DNA from 4 places in the Brevibacillus sp. MER 51 genome. Region 1 is predicted to be linked to each of the others. Evidence: riboswitches for the same ligand, from Rfam matches in the RefSeq annotation. Region 1 holds a riboswitch; each other region holds the start of a gene.

What was found. A riboswitch is a leader RNA that binds a small molecule or an ion and turns the genes downstream of it on or off. The one in region 1 is predicted to bind S-adenosylmethionine.
Region 2: another riboswitch for S-adenosylmethionine. It lies ahead of M3630_RS21095 (sugar ABC transporter substrate-binding protein); the one in region 1 lies ahead of M3630_RS13665 (aminotransferase class I/II-fold pyridoxal phosphate-dependent enzyme).
Region 3: another riboswitch for S-adenosylmethionine. It lies ahead of M3630_RS11575 (pyridoxal phosphate-dependent aminotransferase); the one in region 1 lies ahead of M3630_RS13665 (aminotransferase class I/II-fold pyridoxal phosphate-dependent enzyme).
Region 4: another riboswitch for S-adenosylmethionine. It lies ahead of M3630_RS00950 (aminopeptidase P N-terminal domain-containing protein); the one in region 1 lies ahead of M3630_RS13665 (aminotransferase class I/II-fold pyridoxal phosphate-dependent enzyme).

What each region holds. Positions count from the first base shown of each region.
Region 1 is NZ_JAMAUS010000005.1:313,926-316,126, forward strand. It holds gene M3630_RS13660 (trans-sulfuration enzyme family protein) at 1-86, opposite strand, end outside; gene M3630_RS13665 (aminotransferase class I/II-fold pyridoxal phosphate-dependent enzyme) at 83-1,246, opposite strand; SAM riboswitch class I at 1,341-1,460, opposite strand; gene M3630_RS13670 (pyridoxamine 5'-phosphate oxidase family protein) at 1,535-1,993, opposite strand; gene M3630_RS13675 (DUF5665 domain-containing protein) at 2,132-2,201, shown strand, end outside.
Region 2 is NZ_JAMAUS010000010.1:159,012-161,212, forward strand. It holds gene M3630_RS21090 (ATP-binding protein) at 1-564, opposite strand, end outside; SAM riboswitch class I at 766-885, shown strand; gene M3630_RS21095 (sugar ABC transporter substrate-binding protein) at 1,269-2,201, shown strand, end outside.
Region 3 is NZ_JAMAUS010000004.1:401,453-403,653, forward strand. It holds gene M3630_RS11570 (MFS transporter) at 1-1,038, shown strand, start outside; SAM riboswitch class I at 1,099-1,213, shown strand; gene M3630_RS11575 (pyridoxal phosphate-dependent aminotransferase) at 1,297-2,201, shown strand, end outside.
Region 4 is NZ_JAMAUS010000001.1:247,423-249,623, forward strand. It holds gene M3630_RS00945 (sulfite exporter TauE/SafE family protein) at 1-613, shown strand, start outside; SAM riboswitch class I at 665-791, shown strand; gene M3630_RS00950 (aminopeptidase P N-terminal domain-containing protein) at 941-2,201, shown strand, end outside.

The DNA.
Region 1 (2,201 bases):
GAAGCTTGATAAATCGGAACCGACGACGCACCTGTGAACGGGTCAATGCAAGTGGAACCGTGGAGGATCTTGGTTGCAAAATTCATCGTACACTCCCCCCTACGACCAAACTAGCATTCAAGGCCTGAAACAAATCGGCTATGACATCATCTGGATGCTCGATGCCAACCGACAGTCGCAATAATCGATCACAAACCCCGACATGCTCTCTGACTTCTTGCGGGATATCCGCGTGAGTTTGCGTCGCCGGATACGTACACAATGACTCGACACCACCCAGGCTTTCGGCAAAGGCCACGATTTGCAGATTTTGCAGGAACAATCCCACCTGCTCTGCATCGCGTACGCGGAACGATACCATCCCACTATGCCCGGTCGCTTGATTCACCTGGATCTCATGCCCGGGATGCTCTTGTAGACCTGGATAAAATACCTCCGCTACTGCCGGATGCTCACGCAGTTTTTCCGCTACGATCAGCGCGTTGGATTGATGACGCTCCATCCGCAATGCCAATGTCTTCATCCCGCGAATGAGTAGCCAGCAATCCTGCGGTCCAAGTACAGCACCGATTGAATTGTGCAAAAACCGGATTTTTTCCGACAACTCTTCTCCTTTTGTTACGATGAGTCCAGCCAGTACATCGTTATGTCCTGCCAAATACTTGGTTGCACTATGTAAAACGATATCTGCACCAAGCTCTAGTGGGCGTTGACAATAGGGGGTTAAGAATGTGTTGTCTACAATCGTCAGGAGCCCGTGCTGTTTCGCCAATTGCGTTACAGCTCGAATGTCGGTAATCTGCATGAGCGGATTGGTTGGTGTCTCGACGAAGATGGCCTTTGTCTCTGGGCGAATCGCATTTTTGAGTGCATCAATGTCACGCAAATCCACGTACGAAAATGTCAGACCGTAACGAGAGAGCACTTGCTCGAACAATCGATAGGTTCCCCCGTAAAGATCGAGTGAAACGATCAGATGATCCCCCTGGGAAAACAGGCCCATGACGGTGTGAACAGCAGCCATTCCAGAGGCGCAAGCGAATCCTGCATCTCCTGATTCCGCTTCAGCGATGGTTTCCTCCAAAATAGTGCGAGTAGGATTAGCTGTGCGCGTATAATCATATCCAGTGCTCTGGCCCAAGGCAGGATGACGATAAGCTGTTGCATAGTAAACAGGAAAACTCACCGCCCCTGTTTTTTCGTCTCTGCCTACTCCCGCCTGAATCAACTTTGTTTCCAATTTCATGTCTGTTTCTCTCCCTCCAATAGTGTACGAGGGCATCAAAAAAGCCCCCTTTCCTCTGAAAGAAGGCTTTGTTTACGTCACCGTAAGCAAATCCTTCTCATCTTTCAGAGTTTGATAACTCTGCAGGAATTAGCACCATTATCTCCCTGTTAAAATACAGGTGATTGGTTGCCGGGCATCATCGGGCCAGTCCCTCCGCCGCTCTGGATAAGAAGATTGCTATTCAATTCGATTGACCCTAATAGTAAAGGATCGGCAGGATTCTTGTCAACAATTTATTTCCACCCGTTAATTTGCATCTTTCAAGGCGGTCATAACTTGATTGTCCAGCTTCGCTGCTGCGTTTTTGTCATACGTTTTTTCATATTGTGGTTCTACGGAAATACGGGAACCGTAAAACATAATATCACGAACAGCCTCAATTTTGATCTCTGCCATGGCCAGCTTGAGCGGAACTCCTTCCAAGCGGTCTGTTTTAACGACAGCACGACCATTAATGGCAAAAGACGAGCCGGCACCGATCAAATGCAGGACAACCTGCGGTTCCTTCGCAATATTAGCCAAAATACGGGAGCGATTATCCATGGCAAAACGAATCGTATCGGCGCTGACAGCATACGTCCAGGACAAGGAGCTGAGCGATGGTGCCCCTGACTCATGGTCTACTGTGCCCAAAGTAACAAAACGCTCCTTTTGCAAGAGCTTGAATAAATCTTCGGAAAGAGATTGGGAAACAGTTTCAGCCATTTCAAAGCCTCCTAACAAACGTTTTGTACGTTCATTTTACCCTTCGCGCAGCTGATAGGCAAACGTTTCCTCTCCACCTTGATTCTGGTTGTCTTTTTCCCTAGACTGGTAGGTAACGATACCGAATAGTGAAAGGGGATGGACAGCTTGTCGCCTACAGACCGCCTCATGCAGCAAATTGATCAAGTTCTTGAAGAGCTTCAGGAAG
Region 2 (2,201 bases), on a different contig from region 1:
CAGCTCCTTATCCGAAACGCATTTGCTGAAAAGCGACATTAATAACCAGAGGCCGAAAAAGTTTTGAATAGGAATCACTATGGTGTAGTAAACGAGGTGTTGAGTTACATAGGTGGGAAAAAAGTAATAGGTAGTCCCTAAAGCAACCGCAGAAAAAATCGCACTCGTCATAAAAAGATACAGTGTTTTCCGATAACTGGCTTTGTAGTGTCGATACAAAAAGAGTGATATGACAAAATTGACTGTAAGGATCAGCAGGGCAACCCATGTTCCTTCGCCACCGAGGTAGTACCGATAAACCAAGGCTTCAATCAGAAGGAGCAAGGCAATCTCGACTCCGCCATAAACCAGTCCGAAAAGAATGATGACATGTCGGATATCAAAAAACATGCCATTCGTGACACTCGGGGCGAAGGTCATCGCGAGAAACATGCAGGCTGAGCTGGTGATGACAATAAAGGAACGGCTGTAGTTCCTCATTTTGTCACGGTAATAAATGTTGAAAAACACAAACGGGATAATGGCGAAACACCATTGAAGAATGACTTCTTTTAATAGACTCATGTAGCATCCCCATCGCAAATATTTGCTAGGCTTGTATCAATCTACGATAATTCGACAAGACACAACAAAATCCCTCTTGATGTTACAGAAGAAACTGGAATATTTATCAAGAAAGTTGTTTCGTAAACCTAGTTGACAGATAGGTAATTGCCAGATTATATTCTGTATATACTTATACAAACGTTTTGAAAATAGAAACAACTCTTATCAAGAGAAGGCTGAGGGAATGGCCCTATGAAGCCCGGCAACCTAGCACGAGAGAATGCGTTCTTTCGAGCCAAGGTGCTAACTCCAACAGGTAGAATACCTGACAGATAAGAGGCGAGAATCTTGTCGATTTTTGTCCTCTTTCTCTGTGAAAGAGGATTTTTTGCGTAGCTGTCGCGGGGAAGAAGCGCATTTCCAGTCTACGCTTCGGCCTCCGCCCCGCTGTGAGTGAAGACTGTCCGCTTCGGAAGAAATAGCGGGAGCGCTTCAAACCTGAAAACGCGAATGCGTTTTTGTATGTAATAAAAGCTGAAATTCCCCGCTATTTCTTCCTACGCTGAGATGGGCTCCAGAGGCGCTTGGACTGGAAATGCGCTTCTTCTACGAAGTTTCTTTCCTTTTTGAAAGTGAAATCAAAAGAAGCTTCGATCGAATGAGGGGAAACAAAATTTTTAATTTTGTTATGTGTTTTAAAAAGAAAAAGGGGGAACATCTCAATGAAAAAGAAACTCGGTCTGATCACATCACTTGTTTTGGCAGCATCTGTTCTTGTGACGGCATGCGGCAGCGGGGCAACAACGGGAACCGGCAGCACAAACGGCAGTGCTTCGGGAGAGAAGGCGAAGAGAATCGCATTGATCATGCGTCAGAACGTAGGAACGTTTTCTGCACAATACATCAATGGCGTGAAGACAGAGGTGGAGAAAAACGGCGGCGAGTTGACCGTTTTCAATGCAGATACCGATCTGGCAAAAATGGCGTCCAATCTCGATGCGGCTGTGAACCAAAAGTTCGACGGCATTCTGATTGATCATGGTACGGCGGAAGCGTTGCAGCAGGGCACGCAAAAGGCTGTGGATAAAAAAATCCCGGTCGTTCTGTTTGATACAGACATCAACATTCCGGGTGTGCCAGTTGTGGCGCAGGATGACAACAAGTTGGCAGAGCTGAGCCTGGAGAAGCTGGCGGCAGATACAAACGGCAAAGGCAATATTGTGAAAATTTGGGTAGCTGGCTTTGCGCCTATGGAAAAGCGCCAAGTGACCTATGAAGCTTTCCAGAAGAAATATCCGGATTTGAAAGAGATTGCGGCATTCGGTTCTGCTACCAACAATACGGCCCTCGATACACAAACGCAGATGGAAGCGATCTTGAAAAAGTATCCGAACAAAGGTGACATCACAGCGGTATGGGCGGCATGGGATGAATTTGCCAAAGGGGCGACACGCGCCATCCAGCAAGCAGGCCGTACGGAAATCAAAGTATACTCCATCGATTTGAGCGATGAGGATCTGCAAATGATCCAGGCGGAAAACTCTCCGTGGGCAGCGACGGCAGCAGTAGACCCATCCAATATCGGACGCATCCATGCCCAAACCGTGTTCCAAAAAATCAAAGGCGAGCAGGTGCCAGACAACGTGAAGCTAACC
Region 3 (2,201 bases), on a different contig from region 1:
GGCAAAATGCGCACTATTATTGTAGGTTCCATCGGTGTTATCCTGATTTCGATCGGATTAGGTGTAACGCAAGATTTTACGATTTATGTTGTCTTGCTTCTGTTGAATGGACTGTTTTACGGGACACTTTCTCCTGTGATGAATGCATTGGCCGTCGTTTTATGGCCGGACGGAGGACGTAAAGGAATCAATCTGATTTATGTCTCCCTCAATGTGGGGGTAGCTGCCGGGTCTGCGTTGGGCGGCTTCTTGGCAAGTGTATCGTTTGCCTGGACGTTTTTCGGTAATGCCATCTCTCAAGTGATCGTCCTCGCGATGTTCATGCTCATTTTGCCGCGTCAGCTAAAAATGGTGGAACAACAACGCGGAAACGCGACGACTGGACAAAGCATGCCTGAGCAAGTAGCTGGTGATGTGCCGCGACAACCACAACAAGAGACAAAGGTGGTATGGGGCGCATTGCTGCTATTATGCGGGGGACTATTAATTAGCTGGATTGTCTATGTCCAATGGACGACGGTGCTGTCGACCTATATGCAAACCCTGGGCATTTCCCTCCGTCAATACAGTCTGTTGTGGACGCTGAACGGCGGTTTGATCCTGTTTGGTCAGCCATTGATTGCGTGGGTCATTCGACGCTTTGCTCGTACGCTAAAAGCACAAATGCTCTTGGGCGCTTATATTTTTGCCTTGTCGATGTTGATTTTGTCTCAGTCAACGGTTTATGCAGGCTTTGTGGCAGGCATGTTCATCATGACGCTGGGCGAAATGCTCGTGTGGCCAGCGGTGCCGGCAGTAGCTGCACAATTTACGCCTGAGGGACGAGAAGGCTTTATCCAAGGGCTGATTGCAGGGACTGGATCGGCTGGGCGGATGCTCGGTCCACTGCTTGGCGCATTCATTTTCCAATCCATTCACGCGCAGGGACTATTGTTCGTGATGGCAGGCTTGTGTTTGTTGTCTGTCGCCTTCTTTGCCTTCCACAGCTCTTTTCAGAAAAGAAGGCATCAAATGCCGGTACAGAACCAAGCATCTTGACACGGTTTACGTGCTCAAGTAGTATGATATAGACGAAAAAACAGTATATTCCGTGTGTTTGACTTATTCAGAGAGGTGGAGGGACTGGCCCTATGAAGCCCGGCAGCGGATCTGTTCCATGTGATGGACAGATGCTGTGCCAATTCCAGCAGGATTTTTTCCTGACAGATAAGGACGTGACCAAGCTGATCTCCCCCTTTTTCTGTATGGAAAAAGGGGGTTTTACTGTATTGGGCCCAAGAAAGGAATGGAACAAAGATGCGCATTCAACCCTCCGATATGATTGATCGACTCCCTACCCAGTTTTTTGCGACCCTGGTGGCAAAAGTAAACAAGGTCATTGCGCAAGGCCACGACGTCATTAACCTGGGGCAGGGCAATCCGGATTTGCCGACACCGCCGCACATTATTGAAGAATTACAGGTGCAAGCGGCACAACCACTCCATCACAAATATCCGCCTTTTCAGGGACGCGTGGAACTGAAGCAGGCAGTGGCTCATTGGTATAAGCAAGAATTTGATGTGGACCTCGATCCAGAGGAAGAAGTAGCGATTTTGTTCGGTAGCAAAACCGGACTCGTAGAGATTTGCCAAGTCCTCATGAACGCAGGCGATGTTGCACTAGTTCCAGACCCAGGCTATCCGGATTATTGGTCGGGGGTTGCGGTCGTAGGCGGACGGATGGCCATGATGCCGTTGAAGGCGGAAAACGATTTCTTGCCAGACTACAGCCAGCTCTCCCAAGCTGATTTGGATCGAGCGAAACTGATGTTTCTCAACTATCCGAACAATCCGACAGCAGTCAACGCACCACTTGAGTTTTATGAAGAAACTATTCGTTTTGCCCGAAAACATGAAATCGTCGTCTGCCACGACTTCGCTTACGGGGCGATTAGCTATGACGGGAAAAAGCCGGTCAGCTTCATGCAGGTTCCGGGTGCAAAAGAAGTGGGCGTAGAATTTTATACCTTGTCCAAAACGTACAACATGGCAGGCTGGCGTGTGGGTGCCATGGTAGGAAATCGCGAGCTGGTTCGTCTGATTAACCTCATTCAGGACCATTACTTCGTCAGCCTATTCGGAGCGGTACAGATGGCAGCAGCCAAAGCGATGACGGATTCGCAGCAGTGCGTCCGCGATCTCGTCGCTGTCTACGAAAGCCG
Region 4 (2,201 bases), on a different contig from region 1:
AGTATTTTTTGCCACCCTGGCTGCTGTTTGGACTCTACGCAAAGATCAGCTTATCCATTACCAGCTCGTTGTGTACATGGGAAGTGCCATTATTGTAGGGAGCTTGCTTGGAGGATATGGAGGAAAATATCTTTCAGCAGATGCCGTCAATATCGTCTACGCCATTCTGGCCACCATTGCTGTAATCTTGATGTTCCTGCCAAAAAAGCGAATGGACGAACGTGAACAGACGACCGAGATGATCTTTCATAAGCCAACAGCTGTATTATCCGCTTTGATTGTCGGAGGTGCCTCTGGAATTGTAGGGGCAGCTGGCGCTTTTATTTTGGTTCCCATCATGTTGATCATCCTTAGGATACCGATAAGAGTTGCGATTGCTTCCTCTCTTGCCATCACCTTCCTTTCTTCCATTGGATCGACCATAGGAAAATGGATGGCAGGGGATATATTGTTTTGGCCATCCGTGATCATGGTATTCGCCAGCATCTTGGCAGCGCCGCTCGGTACAAAGGTCAGCAAACGTTTGGACACCCGGATTCTCCAAACCATTCTAGCCTTGTTGATCCTAGCCACGACAATTAAGATTTGGGCCGACATTCTTGCATTTCCATAAATAATAAAGAAAAATAAAAGAATGTTCTATGAAATTACATTTCATAGAACATTCTTATCGGGAGTGGTGGAGGGACTGGCCCGATGAAACCCGGCAACCTTCGTAATCTACGGTGACAAGGAGCAGTTTGCATAAAGCAACTGCTCTTTGTTGAAACTCGTTTCCCAATTGATGAAAGTATCCTAAAATAAAGAAGAAAGGAGGATACTTTCAAACTGAAATCGGCAGAAAATTATCAGACTATACTGAACTTGAAGCGATCAAGAACGCTTTTCACAATCGATATCAATCCGTGAAGAAACTCACGAACGAAGGGGTATCAAACATATGACAAACACCATACATTCAATAGAATTCATCAAGCGCCGTCAAAAACTCGCGGAAAAAATGCCTGACCACAGCGCACTTGTCCTCTTTTCAGGGGTTGTCAAGACACGCAGCAATGACGATAAATATCTGTTTTCACCAAACCGCAACTTCTATTATCTAACGGGCATTGCGCGCAGCAACCTCATTCTCATGATCACAAAACGCGCTGGCATCGTAAACGAAACGCTATTTCTTCAGCGCCCAAATGAGCTGGAAGCGAAATGGACAGGGGCGGTCTTATCCGATCAAGAGGCGAAGGAGCAATCTGGTATTGAACACTTCGACTATCTCGATGAGTGGCTGGAGTCATTTGGAGTCTTTGTGAGGCGCTGCGAAGGCAAGTCCTCACTCTATCTTGACTTGTATCGCTATCAGTGGAGCGACGAGCTGACCCCTGCAGACAATTTTGCCGAAGACGCGCAGAAGAAATACCGGACCCTTCAAATTCACGATGCGGGCCCATGGCTGAAAGAACTGCGTATGTTGAAGAGTTCGGCCGAAATCGAAGAGATCAGACGTGCGATTACGATCACGGATGAAGCAATCCGGCGCATGTGGTCGTATGCACGTCCTGGAATCATGGAATATGAACTAGAGGCGCACTATGATTTCACGTTGAAGTCGCACGGTGTTCGCGAGCTTCCTTATTTACCCATTATTGCTAGTGGCGTCAATGCTACTATCTTGCACTATGAAGCGAATAATCAGCGTGCGGAAGATGGTGACTTGGTCCTCCTAGACCTCGGTGCGGCATCGAATTACTATGCGGCTGATATTTCGCGAACGTTTCCCGTAAATGGTCGCTTTACTGAACGACAGAAAGCGATCTATCAACTCGTGCTCGAAGCAGAAATCAAGACCATCGAAGCAGTGAAGCCTGGTGTCACACTTTCAGAACTCAATGATGTTACGAAACAGGTCCTGACAGATGGTCTGCTACGTCTCGGTCTCATCCAAGACAGCAGTGAGCTCTCCAAATACTACTATCATTCCGTGTCACATCACCTTGGACTGGATACGCACGATTTCTCAGATTACAATGTTGGCTTGCAGCCTGGTATGGTGATCACGATTGAACCAGGTCTGTACATAGAGGAAGAAGCCATTGGGATTCGGATTGAAGATAATGTGTTGGTAACAGCAGAGGGCTGTGAGATACTCTCGTCACAGATCCCGAAGGAAATCGAGGAAGTGGAAATGTTGATTGGGAAAAAGGAAT